DNA from 4 places in the Kitasatospora sp. NPDC008115 genome. Region 4 is predicted to be linked to each of the others. Evidence: riboswitches for the same ligand, from Rfam matches in the RefSeq annotation. Region 4 holds a riboswitch; each other region holds the start of a gene.
The links. A riboswitch is a leader RNA that binds a small molecule or an ion and turns the genes downstream of it on or off. The one in region 4 is predicted to bind cobalamin.
Positions count from the first base shown of each region.

Region 1: another riboswitch for cobalamin. It lies ahead of ACFZBX_RS20030 ((2Fe-2S) ferredoxin domain-containing protein); the one in region 4 lies ahead of ACFZBX_RS16570 (HoxN/HupN/NixA family nickel/cobalt transporter).
Region 2: another riboswitch for cobalamin. It lies ahead of ACFZBX_RS29540 (cobalamin biosynthesis protein); the one in region 4 lies ahead of ACFZBX_RS16570 (HoxN/HupN/NixA family nickel/cobalt transporter).
Region 3: another riboswitch for cobalamin. It lies ahead of metE (5-methyltetrahydropteroyltriglutamate--homocysteine S-methyltransferase); the one in region 4 lies ahead of ACFZBX_RS16570 (HoxN/HupN/NixA family nickel/cobalt transporter).

Region 1 is NZ_JBIBHU010000015.1:49,784-54,468, reverse strand. Features, by position in the region: gene ACFZBX_RS20040 (hypothetical protein) at 1-322, opposite strand, end outside; cobalamin riboswitch at 547-704, opposite strand; gene ACFZBX_RS20035 (ferric reductase-like transmembrane domain-containing protein) at 988-1,974, shown strand; cobalamin riboswitch at 2,088-2,216, shown strand; gene ACFZBX_RS20030 ((2Fe-2S) ferredoxin domain-containing protein) at 2,347-2,748, shown strand; gene ACFZBX_RS20025 (excalibur calcium-binding domain-containing protein) at 2,999-3,691, shown strand; gene ACFZBX_RS20020 (hypothetical protein) at 3,775-4,062, opposite strand; gene ACFZBX_RS20015 (universal stress protein) at 4,101-4,685, opposite strand, start outside.
Region 2 is NZ_JBIBHU010000028.1:49,213-53,897, reverse strand. Features, by position in the region: gene ACFZBX_RS29550 (hypothetical protein) at 1-764, opposite strand, end outside; gene ACFZBX_RS29545 (alpha/beta hydrolase family protein) at 1,144-2,259, opposite strand; cobalamin riboswitch at 2,427-2,639, shown strand; gene ACFZBX_RS29540 (cobalamin biosynthesis protein) at 2,673-3,659, shown strand; gene ACFZBX_RS29535 (cobyric acid synthase) at 3,656-4,685, shown strand, end outside.
Region 3 is NZ_JBIBHU010000015.1:84,105-88,789, forward strand. Features, by position in the region: gene metE (5-methyltetrahydropteroyltriglutamate--homocysteine S-methyltransferase) at 1-1,920, opposite strand, end outside; cobalamin riboswitch at 2,090-2,257, opposite strand; gene ACFZBX_RS20175 (nitroreductase family deazaflavin-dependent oxidoreductase) at 2,445-2,903, opposite strand; gene ACFZBX_RS20180 (FAD-dependent oxidoreductase) at 3,006-4,382, opposite strand; gene ACFZBX_RS20185 (ArsR/SmtB family transcription factor) at 4,506-4,685, shown strand, end outside.
Region 4 is NZ_JBIBHU010000011.1:188,860-193,544, reverse strand. Features, by position in the region: gene efp (elongation factor P) at 1-14, opposite strand, end outside; gene ACFZBX_RS16575 (M24 family metallopeptidase) at 80-1,186, opposite strand; gene ACFZBX_RS16570 (HoxN/HupN/NixA family nickel/cobalt transporter) at 1,267-2,388, opposite strand; cobalamin riboswitch at 2,418-2,611, opposite strand; gene ACFZBX_RS16565 (ArsR/SmtB family transcription factor) at 2,694-3,068, shown strand; gene ACFZBX_RS16560 (hypothetical protein) at 3,121-4,685, shown strand, end outside.

The sequences.
Region 1 (4,685 bases), on a different contig from region 4:
AACTCGCCATGCCCACCCCGATGGTGAGCTCGGAGTGCACGCACCAGCGGCCCGGCGGCAGGGTCAGCCCGAAGCGCTCCAGGAACAGCCGGGCGGCCGTCGCGGCCTTCGCCCCGAGCGGCAGCGGGTCCGGCGGGTCCGTCCCCGGGGTGAAGTGCACCCAGGAGTGGCGGTCGACGGGGAACGACACCACCGCGATGTCGGGGCGGGGACCGGCGTGCAGCGGTCCCTGGTAGAGCTCGCCCAGGGTGCCGTGGCAGACACCGGAGAGCGTGCCGCCCGGCGGTGGGGCGGGCCGGGCCCCTCCGGTGGGGGTCACCATCGCGCCGCCCGTGCCGCCGGTGGGCGGGCCGGTCGGCGCCCGGTGCGGGCGGGCGGAACTCGCGCGGTCACGGGCACGTCCTTCTCCTCGTTCCGAGCCCCGTGTCATGACCCGGAGGAGGAGGGCACGGCGTGTCGTCGCACGCCGCGCAGCCGTCCGTACCGCCGACCCAGTCCACGAGGTCACCGTGCACAGCCCGCACGTGGGGGTGCGGGCGCAGCGGCAGGTCTTCGGACTCGTGGGCCGGTGCGCCGAAGGACCGGCGCACACCTACCGGCCGTCGCTTCCCGGGCCGGGGCGGAGCCAGGCCCAGTGCTGATGACGGCTTTCGTTCCCACTCACCGCTGCGGGACAGTCCCGGTTTCCCACCGGGTTCCCTCTTGCGTCGCGCCGCCGAAGTCCGGTCGGTCGGGAGGCGCGAACCGGCTGCGGTCATGAGCATACGGGGGCTCGCGCTCCGGTGGCAGGGCGCGTGCGGGCGGTTGTCCGAATGCGGTCGGTCCGCGGGCCGGGGCGTCGGGGCGCTGCGACGGAAGGGCCGCCGGTCCACGTGCCACTCTGGCCGGATACGGGCTCGGCAAGCCGGAAGCCCTCCGCCACACTTGTTCGACCCATCGTCTGCTGTACACCGTCAAAAGGTGTCCCGCCGTTCCGGAAGGTCCACGATGCTGCCTGAGACGACGTCGGGGGACGACGCTCCGGACGCCCCGCCCGCCGCCGGGAGGCGGCCCGCCGAACGCGTCGCCCTGCGCGCCGACCTGCGGGCCGCGCTGCCCGACGCGGGCGCGGCGGTCGGCGTCACCGCGGCGGTGTTCGTGCTGCTGTACGTCCGGATGGACGCCGGAACCTCGGCGACGGTGGCGGTCATGCCGTTCATGGACGACTCGCGCACGTACTGGATGTACCTGCTGAGCCAGGCGTTCGGCTGGTCGGGACTGCTGTGGGCCTGGGGGACGGTGGTACTGGGGCTGCTGCTGTCCGGTCCGCGGCCCGCCCGGCTGCCGGTCGCCCGGCAGACCCTGGAGTGCTGGCACCGCACGACGAGCCTGACCACGACGGCCCTGATGTTCGCGCACGCGCTGCTGTTCGCGGCCGAACTCGTGCGCTACGAGGCCGAGTCGGCGTGGGGCGACCGGCTCTGGTCGGGGTTCGCCGACAGCTTCGTGCCCGGCTGGTACGACTCCGGTACCGGCCGGACCGCCATCCCGCTCGGGCAGGGCGCGCTCTACCTGGCCGTGCCGCTCGGCCTGCTGTTCTACGTGCGGCACCGGATCGGGCCGAACACCTGGCGCCGGCTGCACCGCTTCGTGGTCGTCGTCTACGTGCTGAGCGTCTGGCACACCCTGCTCTACGGGACCAACGTGTGGTTCGGCGAGTGGCCGCGCACGGTCCTGTGGCTGCTGCAGGTACCGCTCGCCGTCCTGCTGTTGGTCCGGCTGCTGCGGCCGGCCCGGCGGGCCGAGCGGTTGGGTGCGCCGGGGCGGGGCGGGGCCCGGTCGCTGCCGGCCTGGGTGGTGCGGGCGCTCGGACGGGTGGCGGTGGCGGCCGTCGTGGTCGCCCTGATCGCGGTGGCGGCGTCCGGCCACGACGGCGGGCGGGCCCGTCCGCCGGCTCCGCCGGCCTCGGTCGGTCAGGCCGGCGGCACCGGCTGACCCGCCGTCCGCGGGAGTACCGCCGGCCGCACGGGTGCCGCCGGCCGGTCCGGAGGTGGGCTGGGCGAGCGGCCGCTCCGATGGGATGATGATCGGCGACAGGGCGACGGCGGAACGAGGAAGCCGGTGGAAATCCGGCGCGGTCCCGCCACTGTGACCGGCGAGCGGATCCCGCACGGGCCACTGCCCCCGCAAGGGGCGGGAAGGCCGGGACGAGCAGCGACCCGGGAGCCAGGAGACTCACGGCGTCGCCTCCTCGTTGGAGCCCGGGGCGGATCTCCCCGGAGAGAGGGGTGGTTCGGCGTGCCCGACCTCATGGACCTCGGAAGGCCCGAAGCCGTCGGCGGAGCCCTCGCCGGTACGGGAGTCGGCATGGGAGCCGTCACGGGCGGTGAGGCGGCGGAACCGCCCGGCGCGGTGCCCTGCCGGGTGGTGGTCTGCCGGGACTGCTGCTGCGGCACGGTCAAGGTGGCCGGCGCGGACCACGCGGCGCAGACGGCGCGACTGCGCGAGGTCGCCCCGGTGGGGATCTCCGCCTGCCTGGACGTGTGCGAGCAGGCGAACGTGATCGTGGTCCGGCCGTCCGCCGGAGGCCGGGCGGCCGGCGGACGGCCGGTCTGGCTGGGCCTGGTCAACGACCCGGCCGCGACGGAGGCGGTTGCCGACTGGATCCGGGCGGGCGGGCCCGGGGTGGCCCCGCGCCCGCCGCTGCTGGATCGTCACGTCTTCCCCGCACCGGGCCGGCCGGCCGGCCGGGTTTCCGGCGCCGGGTGACGGGTGACGGGCCCGGCCCGGCGCCACTTCTGTGGCGAAGCCGTGGCACTGCGCCCCGAGGCGTCCGCCGGGCCCGCGCGGCCGGTTCGAACACATCGGCGACCGGGTCGCCGGAAGGGGTGAACGCCGCTGGGGACGGTCCATGGCAGTGGTCATCGGCGTCCGGTCCGGGCGGATACGATCATCGTTCTCCGGACCGCCCGGGCCTTGTGCGGCGGTCAGATCTTCCGACGACCCGAGGACCTTACGCGTGCACCCGAACCCGCAGCCGCCCACCCCACCGCAGCCGCGAACCACCGGCAACCGGCTGGTCCGGATCGCCCTGTTGATCCTGCTCCCGCCGGTCGCCGCCGTGCTGCTGTGGCGGTCGCGGCGGGTGCACGTCGCCCTCAAGGTGCTGCTCACCGTGTGGTGCGTGTTCATGTCCTTCTTCTGGCTCGGGGCGATCCTCGGCCCGGCCGAGAAGGACCCGGCGGCGCCGGTGGCCACCGTCACCACGCCCGCGCCCACCGACTCGCCCACTCCGACTCCGACTCCCACCGAGTCGGCCTCGGCCACCCCGACCGAGAGCCCGAGCGCCGTCCCCACGCCTGAGGCGGTCACCGCCGTCCCGACGCCGCCCCCCGTTCAGCCGCCCGTCCAGACCCCCGTTCCCGCTCCGGTCACGACTTCCGCCGCGCCCGCGCCCGTCCCGGCGCCGGACCGCACCACCCCGCCCGTGCCGACGGCGCCTCAGGTCCGGCCTGCCGAACCCCCGGTGGCGACCGTCCCCGCGCCGCCGCGGACCACCCCCGCCGCCGAGCCGACCCCCGAACGCCCGGCGGCCTCCTACCGGAACTGTGACGAGGCGAAGGCCGCCGGCGCCGCCCCGCTCCACCGCGGCGACCCCGGCTACCGCTCGGCGCTCGACCGCGACGGCGACGGAATCGCCTGCGAGAAGTAGCCGCTGTCGGGCCGTCCGCCGACGGCGGACGGCCCGAACATCAAGCCTGACGGTCAGTCGGAGACCTTCCCTTGCGGACCCGTTCAGTACACGGCGGGCCGGACGGGCCGGTCGGTGGGCCGGTGGGCACTCAGGAGCTGCGCGCCCCCGCGGGTGAGCAGTCCGACGTCGGTGCCCACCGCGATGAACCGGCAGCCCGCCGCCCTGGCGATCTCCGCGAGCCGCTCACTGCCGGCCAGGGTCCCCACCGGCTTGCCCGCGTGGTGCGCGCGCTCGACCACGTGCCGGAAGGCCGCGAGCACCTCGTCGTGCGCCGGCTCGCCGAGGCGGCCGGTCCCGGCGAACCCGCTGGTGCCGCCGCTCCCGTCCACGCTCCCGGCGTGCAGGGCCGGGGCCTGCCCGGCGGCGCTCAGGCGTGCGGGACGACGGCGACCGGGCAGCCGATGTGGTGGACGGCGGCGTGTGCGGTCGGGCCCAGGTGCGTACCGAGCGGCCACCGCCGGGCGGGCCGGCCCACGATCACCAGCCCGGCCGTCGCCGAGGCCTCGACCAGGGCGGCGGGCGGCGGGGCGTGCACCAGGACGGTGGTCGCCTCGACCTTCGGGTAGCGGTCGCGCCAGGTGGCCAGCAGGGCGTCCATGCCGTCCCGGTCGACCGCCGACAGGTCCCCCGCGCTGCCGTCGACGGCGGGGGAGGCCATGTACTCGCTGCCGATCGGCGGCTCCCAGCCGTGGACGATCCGCAGGGGCGCCCCGCGCAGGCCGGCGGCCTCGAAGGCGAAGGCGAGCAGCGCGTCGCACCGGTGCTTCAGGTCGACGCCCACCACGACCTCCCGGCCCTCCGGGGCGGGCCTCCCCTCCGCGACGGCGCGCACCAGGACGATGGGGCAGGCCGCCCGGCGCAGCACCTGGTGGCTCACCGAGCCGACCAGGAAGCCGTGCACGGTGCCCAGCCCCCGCGAGCCGAGCACCAGCAGGGAGGCGGTGCGCCCGGC
Region 2 (4,685 bases), on a different contig from region 4:
CCGGCGGCGGTCTGCGCGACGGTGCAGATCTCCTCCAGCTTGGCCCGCACCGCCCAGTGCCCGAGCGGGGAGAGCTCGGCCGCGTTGTCCCGGCGGGCCAGCGCGCCGACGGCGGCCAGGCCGTCCAGCATCCAGTCCAGGACGGCGGCGACGTCGGCGGGCGCGGCCGGGGTGTCGATCTGCGGCTCGCGGCAGGTGCCGCGGACGGCGGAGACGGCGGAGGCCGCGTGCGGGACGGGCGAGAGGCCGAAGGCACCCTCGCCGCCGCCGACCCGGCGCTCGTCCAGGCCGCGCCTGAGCAGCTCCAGCAGCTCGACGTCGGCCACCGGGCCGTCCACCAGGTGGAGGAAGGAGAGCAGCTGCGGCGCCTGGTCGACGGCCTGCCCGGCGAGCACCGCGAAGACGCCGCGCAGGGCGGCGGGCGGCACCGGGGCGAGCAGCGTCCAGGCGTCGAACAGGGCCGACCAGCCGCGGACCACCGCCTCGTCGTCGTGCTCCCAGGCGTGCAGGCGCCAGCCGGGGCCGGCACCGCCGTCCCGGGCCTCGACCAGGCCGACCAGCAGGGCCTGGCCCCACGCCTTGGCGGCGGCGCCCACCGTCATGGCGAGGGCGCGGCCGGCGGCGCGGGCGTCGTCGGGGAGCAGCTCGCCGCGCTTGTCGACCTCGTCGAGATCGCCGGCCCAGCGGGCGATCCGGACGGCGTCGACCAGCATGCGGCGGGCCAGCGGGGCGAGTTCGGCGGGGGCCGGGAAGCCCTCCGGCACGGGGACCCGGCCACGGCCGGGTGCGGGGGCGGGGCCTCGTCGGCGGGGTACGCCCGGGGCCCCCGGCCTGGCGCCGGCGGGGCGGTGGGCCGTTCCGGGGAGACGGGTCACCGTCGCACCGGTACCGATCGTCGGCGGGAGCGGGGCATCACGGTCGCGCGGATTCCGAGACGTCACGTCGAGCAGTCTTCCCCTTGTACCGGCCATCTGTCACATCCGGTTGTCCGCGCGGGGCGGGCGGAGGGCGCGGGGGCTCGACAAGATCGGGCAACAGAGGCCAAACCGGCTGGCTTGATCTTTGTGGCGGGTCCATGCCAGGTGGAACCGGGTGTGCCGCGCGTTCCGGACGCGACGGGGGTGAGTGCCGGGCGGGAGGGGGTCAGCAGAACGGGGTGAGCCAGCGGCGCAGGGTCTCGGCGTAGCGGTCCGGGGCGGTGTTCCAGAGAGCCGCGTGGTCACCCCCGGGGAAGGCCTGGAGGTTGACGACGTCCGGGCGGCGGTGGGCGAGGCGCTCGGCGGCGGCGAACGGGGCCACCGGGTCGTCGGGGCCGTGCAGCACCAGGGTGGGCACCCGCAGGTCGGTGCCCTCGGCGAGGCGGGCGAAGTCGGCCAGATCCACGCCGGTGCGGCCCTGGGCGGCGAGCGCGCCGAGTTCGGCGGCCGCGCCCCGGAAGCCGGAGCGGGCCGCGCCCCGGCGGGCGGTGGCCGGCCAGTCCAGCACCGGCGAGTCCAGGACCAGGCTGCTGATCGAGGAGGCGAGGTCCGAGCGGGCGGCGGTGTGCAGGGCCATCGTGGCGCCGAGCGACCAGCCGTAGAGGACGACCCGGCCCGCGCCGGCCTCCAGGGCGGTGCGCACCGCCGCCTCGACGTCGCGCCACTCCGCCTCGCCGAAGTGGCCGAGGCCGTCCGGGGAGGCCGGGGCGCCCGCGTCGCCGCGGTAGGTGACGGCCAGGGCGGGCAGGCCGAGGCGCTGCAGCTCCGGCAGGACCGGCAGGGTCTGCGCCCGGTCGGCGTCGGGGCCGTGCACCAGGACCACCCAGGTGCCGCGCTTGCCGTCCAGGCGCCAGGCGGGCATCGCGCCCAGCTCGCCCTCGACGGCGGTGTCGGCGAACGGCAGGCCGAGCGCCCGGGCCGGGTCGCCGAGGTGGACGCGCGGGGTGAAGCGGACCTCGGTACCGGGGGTGAGGGTGCCGCGGTCGGCGCGCACCAGGCGCCGGGTGACGTCCTTCTCGTCGAGCTCCAGGACCTCCTCGACCACCGCGTGGCCGTCCTCGCCCCACTCGACGGCCCAGCGGCCCGGGCGCTCGCTCACCGCGGTGCGGGTGAAGGTGGCCCGACCGGCGCCGAGGCCGCGCACCAGCACCGGGCCGGTCCGGGCGCGGTCCCTCCCGGCCGGACGGACCATCCGCTCGGACGCCCTGCGGCCGATCACCAGGACGGCGGCCCCGGTGCCGACGGCGGCGGCCGCCACGGTGGCCGCGATTCCCCAACGCATACTCGCTCCCCGCTGCTCGGTGTCCGGCCCGGTGTCTGGACCCACCCCTCAGTCCACTCGCGCGGGCGGGGGGAAGCCAGCAGGACACGGCCGTCCGGGTAGTTCCGGGAGGAAAGTCACACAGGTCCGCCGGGGTGGCCCGGCGTGTGACCAACACCCTCCACGACCTCGGTTGACTCCCGGTTCGGGCCCGTGATGGGATCCTTCAGCCAATACGGAGGCATGCAGAGGAAGCCGGTGCGAGTCCGGCGCGGTCCCGCCACTGTCACCGGGGAGCACGACCGGAACACGCCACGGCGGGCCGTCAGAAGCCGCTGGAAGGCCCGGATCGCGCGTACGACCCGGAAGCCAGGAGACTCTCGCCCCCGGTTCGTCGATCCAGGGCGCGGACCCTGAGTGAGGACACGCACGCGATGCTGCGCCCTGCCGTGCGCCCGCTGGGCCGGGCCGCCGCCTTCGGCGCCGGCGCCGTCGCCGGCTACCTGGCCGACGCCCGGTTCGCCGACCCGCGCCGCGGCCACCCGGTGGCCGGCTTCGGCTCCGCCGCCGGCCGGCTGGAGCGCCTCCTGTGGCGCGACCACCGGGCCGCCGGCACCGCCTTCACCGCCCTGGCCGTGGGCACCGTCGCGGCCGGCGCGCTCGCCGCCGACCGGCTGCTGGCCCGCCGTCCGCTCGGCCGGGCCGCCCTCGCCGCCGCCGCGACCTGGACCGTGCTCGGCGGCACCTCGCTGACCCGGGAGGCCCGCACCATCGGCCGCTCGCTGACGGCGGGCGATCTGACGGCGGCCCGGGAGCGGCTGCCGCACCTGTGCGGGCGCGACCCGAGCGCACTGGACGAGCGGCAGCTGGCCCGCGCGGTCGTCGAGTCGGTGGCCGAGAACACCGCCGACGCCGTGGTCAACGCCCTGGTCTGGGGCGGCGTCGCCGGCACGCCCGGCCTGCTGGCGTTCCGCGCGGTGAACACCCTGGACGCGATGGTCGGTCACCGCTCCCCCCGCTACGCCCGGTTCGGCTGGGCCTCGGCGCGGCTGGACGACCTGGCGGGCTGGCCGGGCGCGCGGCTGACCGCGCTGCTGACGGTCGCCGCCGCCCCCGAACCGCGCACCGCCTGGCGGGTCTGGCGGCGCGACGGCTCGGCGCACCCCAGCCCGAACGCCGGTCAGGCCGAGTCGGCCTTCGCGGGCGCGGTGGGCGTGCGCCTGGGCGGGACGCTGCGGTATGGCGCGAGGGTGGAGCACCGTCCCGTGCTGGGCGGGGAGCTGCGGCCGGTCGGGGTGGACGACATCGAACGCGCCTGTGTGCTCTCCCGGCGGGTGAGCGCGCTGGCCCTGGGTACGACCGTCGCCGGGCACCTGCTGCTCCGGGCGGCGCTGATCAGGAATCGGAGGGGTGGGGCATGAGCAAGGCGCTGCTGGTCGCCGGGACGACCTCGGACGCCGGCAAGAGCGTGGTCACCGCGGGCATCTGCCGCTGGCTGGCCCGGCAGGGTGTCGCGGTCGCGCCGTTCAAGGCGCAGAACATGTCGCTGAACTCCTTCGTCACCGCCGACGGCGCCGAGATCGGCCGCGCGCAGGCGATGCAGGCACAGGCGGCCCGGGTGGAGCCGGAGGCGGCGATGAACCCGGTGCTGCTCAAGCCCGGAGCCGACGGTCGCAGCCAGGTGGTGCTGCTGGGCCGGCCGGTCGCCGAGGTCGGCGCGCTGGACTACCGCGAGCGCAAGCCGGTGCTGCTGGAGCGCGCCCTGGAGTGCCTGGCGGACCTGCGCCGGCGCTTCGACGTGGTGGTCTGCGAGGGCGCGGGATCGCCCGCCGAGATCAACCTGCGCGACCGCGACATCGCCAACATGGGCCTGGCCACCGCCGCCGGGCTGCCGGTCGTCGTGGTCGGCGACATCGACCGGGGCGGCGTCTTCGCGGCGATGTACGGGACGCTGGCGCTGCTGTCGGCGGAGGACCAGCGGCACGTGGCGGGCTGGTTCGTCAACAAGTTCCGCGGCGACGCGCGGCTGCTCGCCCCCGGCCTGGAGATGCTGCGCGAGCTGACCGGCCGTCCGGTGCTCGGCACCCTGCCGATGCTGCCGGACCTGTGGCTGGACGCCGAGGACTCGCTCGACCTGTCCACCGTCGTCGACCGGACCGCCGCGCGCGGCCCGCTCGGCGCGGACGTGCTGCGGGTGGCGGTGCTGCGCCTCCCCCGGCTGTCCAACTTCACCGACCTGGACGCGCTCGCCCAGGAGCCCGGCGTGCTGGTCCGCTGGGCCACCCGCCCGGAGGAGTTGGCCGACGCCGACCTCGTCGTGCTGCCCGGCACCCGGGCCACCGTCGCGGACCTCGCCTGGCTGCGCGAACGCGGCCTGGAACCGGTGCTCAAGGCGCGGGCGGCGGCCGGGCGGCCGCTGCTCGGCGTCTGCGGCGGCTACCAGATGC
Region 3 (4,685 bases), on a different contig from region 4:
GGCGAGGCGGAAGGCCTCGGTGGCCCAGGCCAGGTACCCGGGGCGGGCGGCGGCGCGCAGCGGCAGGGTCTCGCGCAGGGCCGGCTCGTCGACCTGGACGACGGCGGCGCCGGCGGCCTCCAGGTCGCCGACCTCGTCCCGCAGGGCGAGCGCCACCTGGCGGGCGGTGTCGGCGAGCGGCTGGTCGTCGCGGACGAAGGACCAGGCGAGCATGGTGACCGGGCCGGTGAGCATGCCCTTGACCGGGCGGTGCGTCAACGACTGCGCGTACCGGAACCAGTCGACGGTCATCGGGTGCGGGCGGGAGATGTCGCCGGCCAGCACGGGCGGCCGCACGTACCGGGTGCCGTAGGACTGGACCCAGCCGTGCCGGGTGGCCAGGTAGCCGGTGAGCTGCTCGGCGAAGTACTGGACCATGTCGTTGCGCTCGGGCTCGCCGTGCACCAGGACGTCGAGCCCGGCCTTCTCCTGGTACGCGATCACCTCGCGCACCTCCGCCTCCATCCGCTCGCGGTAGGCGTCGGCGCCGATCCGGCCCGCGTTCAGATCGGCCCGGGCGAGCCGGAGTTCGGTGGTCTGCGGGAAGGACCCGATGGTGGTGGTCGGCAGCAGCGGCAGGCCGAGCCGGGCGCGCTGCGCCTCGGCGCGCACGGGGTAGGCCTGGGGGCGGCGGGTGTCGGCCTCGGTGACGGCGGCGGTGCGGGCGCGCACCGCCGGGTCGCGGGTGATCGGCGAGTTGGCCCGGGAGGCGAGGTCCGCACGGTTCGCGGCCAGGTCGGCGACGATCGACGCGGTGCCCTCGCGCAGGCCGCGGGCGAGCAGGGCGACCTCCTCGGCCTTCTGCTCGGCGAAGGCGAGCCAGCGCTGGATCTGCGGGTCGATGTCGCGTTCGGCACGGGCGTCGACGGGCACGTGCAGCAGCGAGCAGGACGGTGCCACGTCGACCCGATCGGCCAGGCCGAGCAGGGTGGCCAGGGTCGCCAGCGACCGCTCCAGGTCGTTGATCCAGATGTTGCGGCCGTCGACGACCCCCGCGACCAGGCGCTTTCCGGGCAGCCCGCCGACGGCCGCGAGGTCGTCGAGATTGGCGGCGGCCGGTCCGGTGAAGTCCAGCGCCAGGCCCTCGACAGGCGCCTTGGCCAGCACCGGAAGCGCCTCGCCGAGGCGGTCGAAGTAGCTCGCGACCAGCAGCTTGGGCCGGTCGGTGAGGGCGCCGAGGTCGCGGTAGGCGCGCGCGGCGGCGTTCAGCTCGGCCGGGGTGCGGTCCTGGACCAGTGCGGGCTCGTCCAGTTGCGCCCACTCGGCGCCGGCCGCGTGCAGGTCCGCGAGGAGTTCGGCGTAGACGGGCAGCAGCCGGTCCAGGAGCGTGATCGGCCGGAAGTCCCCGGCCACGCCGGGTGCGGGCTTGGCCAGCAGCAGGAAGGTGACCGGGCCGACCAGCACCGGCCGGGCGTCGTGACCGGCGGCGAGCGCCTCGGCCAGTTCGCCCACGGCCTTGCCGGAGTTCGCGGCGAAGGCGGTGCCCGGGCCCAACTCCGGGACGAGGTAGTGGTAGTTGGTGTCGAACCACTTGGTCATCTCCAGCGGTTCGACGTCCTGGGTGCCGCGCGCCATGGCGAAGTAGCCGTCCAGCGGGTCGGCCTCGACGGCGGCCCGGTGGCGGGCCGGGATCGCGCCGACGGCGACGGTGGTGTCGAGCACGTGGTCGTAGAGCGAGAAGTCACCGGTGGGGACCTCGTGGACGCCCGCACCGGCGAGCCGCGCCCAGTTCTCCCGGCGCAGGCCCGCGGCGGTGGCCAGCAGCGCCTCCGCCGTGACCGCGCCCTTCCAGTAGCCCTCGACCGCCTTCTTGAGTTCCCGGTTCCGGCCCTGCCGGGGATAGCCGTGCGCGGTGGCCACGGCGGCGGACTTCGTCGTCAAGGGACTCTCCTTCGCGAGTCTTGCTCCTCAAGTGCCCGGTGACGGGACGAGGACGCGAAGGGATGGCGAACCGGACGGACGCCTGCACGGCTCCGCCAGGTATGCACGCCGACCCGCCCACGAGGCCACCGGAAAGCCGCGCGCGATCGGTCGCGCACGGGCAACGGGCAGGTCTTCGGACTCGCGGGCGCACCCGCCCTGTTGAAGGGCGGACACCTACTGGCCGTCGCTTCCCAGACCCGGCCGGGCCCAGTGCGTATGACGGCGGTCGTTCCCGCTCACCGCTGCGGGGCAGTCCCGGACTGGCCGATTCAAGGCGTCACCGGGTTCCCTCTTACGACACCCCGCCTGGCGGGCGGGGTGAACCAGCTGCACCCGCCAGCCTAGGGCCATTCCCCCGGTATCCGGTCGGGGAATTGCCCAGTTGTCCGCATGTTGAGACATCGCCCGATCTGCCCGACCCGGCGCGAAGACACCGAGGCCGCCCCGCAGCGGCCGTGCGGGGCGGCCCGTGGGCCGGGGACCTACGCCGGGCCGGCCGGGTGCCCGGGTTCGAGGACGAAGACCGGGATCACGCGGCCGGCCTTCTCCTGGTACTCGGCGTACGGCGGATACGCGGCGACCGCGCGCCGCCACCACTGGTCCCGCTCCTCCCCGGCGAGCTCACGGGCCGTCATGCCCTGCCGCTCGGGGCCGTCCTGGAGGTCCACCCGCGGGTCGGCCCTGAGGTTGAAGTACCACTCCGGGTGGCTCGGGAAGCCGCCCTTCGAGGCCACCGCCGCGTACCGCCCCTGGTGCTCCACCCGCATCAGCGGGATCTTGCGGATCCTTCCGCTCTTCGCGCCGCGCATCGTGACGATCACGACCGGCAGACCGGTGTCCCGGAGCGTGGTGCCCCGGGTGCCGCCCGAACTCTCGTACAGCTCGACCTGTTCGCGGATCCACTGCGCCGGACTCGGCTCGTACTCGCCCTCAAGAGGCATCGTCATCACTCCGCTGTCGCGTACGGACTGTGCCGGACCAGTCCAGCACAGGCCTCGCGGGAAGGGGAGACGCCACTCCCGCCCCCGGCCCCGGCGCGCGGGTCAGCAGCAGCCGTCGGCGGCCGGGGCCTCCCGGTCCGGGACGGTCAGGCCGATGACCACGGGGACGGCCGTGACCGCGGGGGCGGCGCAGCAGCCGCCGGCGTCCTGGGTGTCCGGCTGGTCGTAGAGCCCGGCACCGCCGCAGACGCCGGTCTCGGGGAGGGTGAGTTCGACGCGCCGGGCGGCGTCGTGGTCGCCGGCGAGGTGGGCGGCGACGGAGCGGACCTGCTCGTAGCCGGTCATGGCGAGGAACGTCGGCGCGCGGCCGTAGGACTTCATGCCGACGAGGTGGACGTCCTGCTCGGGGTGGGAGAGCTCGGCGACGCCGTGCGGGTAGACGGTGCCGCAGGAGTGCTGATTGGGGTCGATCAGCGGCGCCAGGGCGATGGGGGCCTGGAGGCGCTCGTCGAGGCCGAGGCGCAGCTCGGACAGGAAGGTGAGGTCCGGGCGCAGGCCGGTGAGGACGATGACCTCGTCGAGGTCCTCGGCGCGGTGGCCGTCCTCGGAGACGAGGGTGAGCCTGCCTCCTTCCTGTTCGACGGCGGCGATGCGGAAGCCGGTGAGCGCGGTGGCGCGGCCGTTCTCGACCGCGGCCTTCGCGGCGAGGCCGAGGGCGCCGCGGGCGGGGAGCTGGTCGGCGGTGCCGCCGCCGAAGGTGGAGCCGGTGATGCCGCGGCGCAGGATCCAGACGGCGTGGGTGCCGGGTTCGGCCTCGGCGAGGTCGGCGAGGGCGGCCAGGGCGGTGAAGGCGGAGGCGCCGGAGCCGACGACGGCGGTGCGCCTGCCGGCGTAGCGGGCGCGGACGGCGGGGTCGCCGAGGTCGGGGATGCGGTAGGAGACGCGGTCGGCGTGGGCGTGTTCGCCGAGGGCGGGCAGGCCGTCGGAGCCGGCCGGGGCGGGGGTGTTCCAGGTGCCGGAGGCGTCGATGACGGCGGCGGCGGTGATCCGCTCCTCACGGCCGTCGGCGTGCCGGACGTGGACGGTGAACGGCTGCTCCTCGCGGCCGGAGTCGACGGCGCGGTCGCGGCCCGCGCGGGCGACGCCGGTGACGCGGGCGCCGTAGCGGACCTTGTCGCCGAGCGCGTCGGCCAGCGGCTGGAGGTACTGCCCGACCCAGTCGGCTCCGGCCGGGTAGGCGGCGGGGTCGGGGCGGGTCCAGCCGGTGGGGGCGAGGAGCTTCTCGGCGGCGGGGTCGACGAGTTCGGCCCAGGTGGAGAAGAGCCGCACGTGCCCCCACTCGCGCACCGAGGTGGCGGCGGCGGGCCCGGCTTCGAGGACCAGGGCGTCGAGACCGCGGTCGGTGAGGTGGGCGGCGGCGGCCAGGCCGATCGGGCCCGCGCCGATGACGAGGACGGGCAGGTCGGTGCCGGGGTTCATGGCGGCTTCTCCCCTACGAGGTGCGCGGGTGCGGACTTCTCCGACCCGCCTGATTCGACAAACGTCGATGTATTGGCGGTATCGACCTTGCCACTCGGATTCGACAAGTGTCAACATAGACAGATGTCGAATCTGGAGTTGCCGGTCCTTGAGCCCGACGTCGCGCCGTGCTGCCCGCCGCTGACCTCGGCGGAACTGTCCGAGGCGGACTCGGTGAGGATGGCGGCGATGTTCAAGGCCCTGTCGGACCCGGTGCGGCTGCGGCTGTTCTCCAAGGTCGCCTCGCACGAGGGCGGGGAGGCG
Region 4 (4,685 bases):
TTCGTGGAAGCCACGGGCGCACTTACTCCTGGATATAGCTGTCAAGGAACCAAGGGACGCGTCCTGTGGCACACCTGCGTCACAGGGCGAGGAGCTCCTTGGTGGTGATGGTGAGCAGCTCGGGCCCGCCCTCATCCAGGGGGCGCACGACGAGCGTGTCCTCGATCCGGACCCCGCCCCGCCCCGGGAGGTGGACCCCCGGGCCGACGGTGACCGGTACGCGGCTGTCCAGTTTACCCATGTCCGTGGGACCGAGGCGCGGGGCCTCCCGGATCTCCAGCCCGATGCCGTGGCCGACCGGGTGCGGCGAGCTCTCGGTGTGACCGGCGGCCCGGAGGATGTCCCGCGCGGCCTGGTCGGGCACGCACTGTTCGACCCCCGGCCCGAGCGCCTCCCGCCCGGCCCGCTGGGCGCGGAAGACCAGCCGGTGCAGCTCCACCTGCCAGGGCGCGGGGGCCGCCCCGATCACGAAGGTCCGGGCGGTGGAGACCCCGTAGCCGCGGTAGCGCGCGCCGAGCACCACGGTCAGGAAGTCGCCCTCCTCCACCCGCCGGTCGGTGGGCTGGTGCGCCTGCTGGCCGGAGTGGCTGCCGGTGCCGACCGACACCGGGAAGGCCGCCCGGTCCGCGCCGTGGTCGATCATCCGGCGCTCCAGCTCCATCGCCAGGTGCCGTTCGGTGCGGCCGACCAGGATCGACTCCAGCAGTTCGCCGAGCGCCTGGTCGGCGATCTCGGCGGCGATCCGCAGGTCGGCGATCTCGTGCTCGTCCTTGACCACCCGCAGCCGCTCGACCGCCTGGCCGACGTCCGCCAGCCGCACCCCCTCGGCCAGCCCGGCCACCGCCCGGTGCCGGGTGACCGTCAGGTCGTGCTCCTCCACCGCGAGCCCGGCCGCCCCCAGCCGCGCCACGGCGGAGGCGGCGGCCAGCGCGGTGTCCGTCCCGGCCGCCACCGGCAGCCGGGTGACGTCGGGGGCGATCAGGTGCTCCCCGGTGTCGTCCGGCGGCAGGTCGTCCGGCAGCGCCAGCACTGCCCGGTCCCGGGTCAGCAGCAGCGTCGCCCCGCACGGCGGACACCCGGTGAGGTACCGCACGTTCGCCGCCCGGGTGATCAGCGCCGCGTCGGCCCCGGACGCACCGCAGTGCTCCCGCAACCGCTCCCGGCGGCCCGCGTACGCATCAGCCATGCGTCGAGCCTACGAACCCGCCCCCCGATCCGCCCGCCGAACGCCCCCACCCGGGCCGCCGCACCGGCCCGGGTCGGCCGCTACCGGGCGCCGCCGGTGGGCCCGGGGGTCCACTTCTTCTCCACGCCGGCCAGGCGCCAGTAGGCGATGGCGGCGGCCCAGACGACCACGAAGAGGCCGACGATCGCGTAGCCGACGTTGTCCAGGGAGATCTCGGCGATCCAGCCGGTCACCGGGTCGGTGAGGTCGAGCTTCTCATGGAGGACGCCGACCAGTTCGATGGTGCCGATGATGAAGGCGACCGCGATGGACAGGCCGGTGATGGTCAGGTTGTAGTACACCTTGCGGACCGGGTTGGAGAACGCCCACTGGTAGGCGAAGTTCATGAAGGTGCCGTCCAGGGTGTCGAACAGGCTCATGCCGGCCGCGAACAGCAGCGGCAGGCAGACGATCGCGTACCAGGGCAGGCCGGAGGCGGCGCCGGAGCCCGCCATCACCATCAGGGTGACCTCGGTCGCGGTGTCGAAGCCCAGGCCCAGCACCATGCCGACCGGGAACATCTGGCCGGGCCGGGTGATCGAGCGGGTGACCCGGTTCAGGACGCGGGCCAGCAGGCCGCGGGAGTTCAGGTGCTCCTCCAGTTCGGCCTCGTCGAACCGGCCGGCCCGCATCGAGCGGAACACCCGGAGGATGCCGAACAGCGCGGCCAGGTTGAGCGCGCCGATCAGGTAGAGGAAGACACCGGAGGCCGAGGTGCCGACCACGCCCAGCCACTGGTGGGTGGTGGACTCGTCGTCCATCAGGGTGTTGGCCAACTGGGCGCCGCCCGCCACCAGGGCGGCCATCAGCACCACCATCGAGGAGTGGCCGAGGGCGAACCAGAAGCCCACCGAGACGGGGCGCTTGCCGTCCGCCATCAGCTTGCGCGTGGTGTTGTCGATCACCGCGATGTGGTCGGCGTCGAAGGCGTGCCGCATGCCGAGGGTGTAGGCGGTGATGCCCAGGCCCACCCCGAAGACCTGGGTGCCCACCGCGTACTCCTCCGGCGCGACCAGGAAGATCAGCGTGCCGAACGCCACCACGTGCATGGCGAGGATCACGGCCATCAGCCCGGCGGTGCGGACGGTGTCCTCACGGCGCCAGCGGAAGGCGGGCAGGGGGGCGGGCGGCGCCGCGGCGGCGGCGGTTTCGGGCAGGGTCATGCGGATCACGCTCCAGCACCTCGTGGAATGACTTCGTGAGATGCCGCGGCCGGTCTCCTGGCTGACGGGGCTCCCGTACCCGCCTTCCCAAGCGCGCGAGGCGCCCAGTGGCGTCGTGGGTACGGACACTCTCCCCCGATCACAGTGGCGAGGGCCGCTCCGGACTGGGACCCCTGAGGGTCCGTCACCGGTCTTCCCGAGCACCACGGCGGGGAACACCGTAGGGGCCCGGGGCGACCCATGCAAGGCTGCGCACCTACGCAGGTGTTCAGGATCACAACCTCCCGCCTGCCAGAATGGGGCGTATGCATCTCGTACCGGCCGACCGCGCGGGCCACCGCACCATCGACGGCCACCGGGTCTGCGAGGCCATCGCCGCGATCGGGGACACCTCCCACGTCCGCACCTGGGCCGACCGGTTCGCCCTACTCGCCGATCCCGGCAGGCTCGCCCTCCTGCTCGCCCTGCACCGCACCGGCCCGCTCGCCGTCACCGACCTCGCCGTCGCCACCGGCATGCGCGACCCCGCCGTCTCACAGGCCCTGCGCCTGCTCCGGACAGCCGGAGTGGTGGCCGGCGAGAAGGAGGGGCGCGTGGTGCGCTACCGGCTCGTGGACGCCACCCTGCGCCCCCTGCTCGACCAGTGCGCCGGTGACGCGCCCGCCGTGGCAGCCGGCTGACCCCCCGTCCGAACACCGCGCCCGCCCGGGACCCGTTCAGTACGATCATGGTGTGCTGAACCGCCGCCGGCTCCGGACCCGGCCCGACGACGACCGCTGGAACACCCGGCCCGTCCGGGCCCGCGTCCTCGCGGTGGCCCGCACCCTCACCTCCGCCACCCGGGTCCTGGACGTCCTCACCCTGCTGCGCGAGCAGGACGGCATAGGCATCGCCGTCACCATCAACCCCGGCTCCGCGTTCGCCGCCGGACTCGACGACTACCTCCGCGCCCAGCCCGGCCTCACCGTGCTGCCCTGGCGCGACGCCGTCCGCCGGCCGTTCGACCTCGCCGTCGCCTGCGCCGTCCACGCCTCGATGCACCGACTGCGCGCACCCCTGGTCGTCCTGCCGCACGGCGCCGGCTACAACCGCCTGGTCCCCGAGTCCACCGGCGACACGGTGACCGCCGCCGGCCTCTCCCGGCGCGAACTCACCCACCGCGGACGGGTCTTCCCCGCCGTCATCGGCCTCTCCCACCGCGAACAGTTCGAACGCCTGCGGGCCGCCTGCCCCGAGGCGCTGCCCCGCGCCCGCGAGGTCGGCGACCCCTGCTTCGACCGGATGCTCGCCGGCCTCGCCGCCCGCGACGGCTACCGGGCCGCCCTCGGCGCCGTCGACGGCCGCCGCCTCGTCGTGGTCAACTCCACCTGGAGCGAGCACTCGTTACTCGGCCGCCACCCCGGCCTGCCGCTGCGGCTGGTCGGACAACTGCCCGCCGACGAGTACACCGTCGCCGTCGTGCTGCACCCCAACGTCTGGGCCCGGCACGACCCGCGCGCCCTGCTCGCCGCCGCCGAACGCTCCGGCCTGCGGCTGGTCCCGCCGCACCAGGGCTGGCAGGCCGCCCTGATCGCCGCCGACTGCGTGATCGGCGACCACGGCTCGGTCACCTTCTACGGCGCCGCCCTCGAACGCCGCACCCTGCTGGTCGCCACCGGCGCCGCCGAACTCGACCCCCGCTCCCCCAGCTACGCCTTCGGCCAGGCCGCCCCGGCCCTCGACCCCGACGGCGACCTGCTCGCCCAGCTCGAACAGGCGATGGCCGGCCAGGACCCGGCCGCCCTGCGCCCGGTCACCGACCGCTCGCTCGGCCGGCGCGGCGAGTCCGCCCGGGTGCTGCGCGACCTCCTGCTCTCCTACCTGCCCGGCATCGAGGAACCGCCCGGCGACCCCCAGCCCCTGCCCTACCCCCGGCCCGTCCCGCTCGCCGCCGAACGGCCCACCGCCTACGACGTCGTCGCCACCGGGGAGGGCGCCGACGTCCACCTGCGCCGCTACCCCGTCGGCCCCGGCCACCACGCCCCGCGCGGGTTCCACGCGGTCGCCGCCGACGAGCCCCGCCTCGCCCTGCGGCACACCGCCGAGGTCCTGGCCCGCACCGAGACCGACGCCGAGCAGCCCGCCGAGCGCTGGCTCGCCGCCACCGCCGCCGAACTCCCCGGCCTCGCCGTCGCCGTGGCCGCCCTCGGCCCGGCCCGCCACCTGCTGCGGCTCCCCACCGGCCTGCTGCTGGAGGCGCACGCCGACCGCCCCTGGGGCGCCCCCGCGCCCCGCCTCGACCCGCTCCTGCTCGGCTC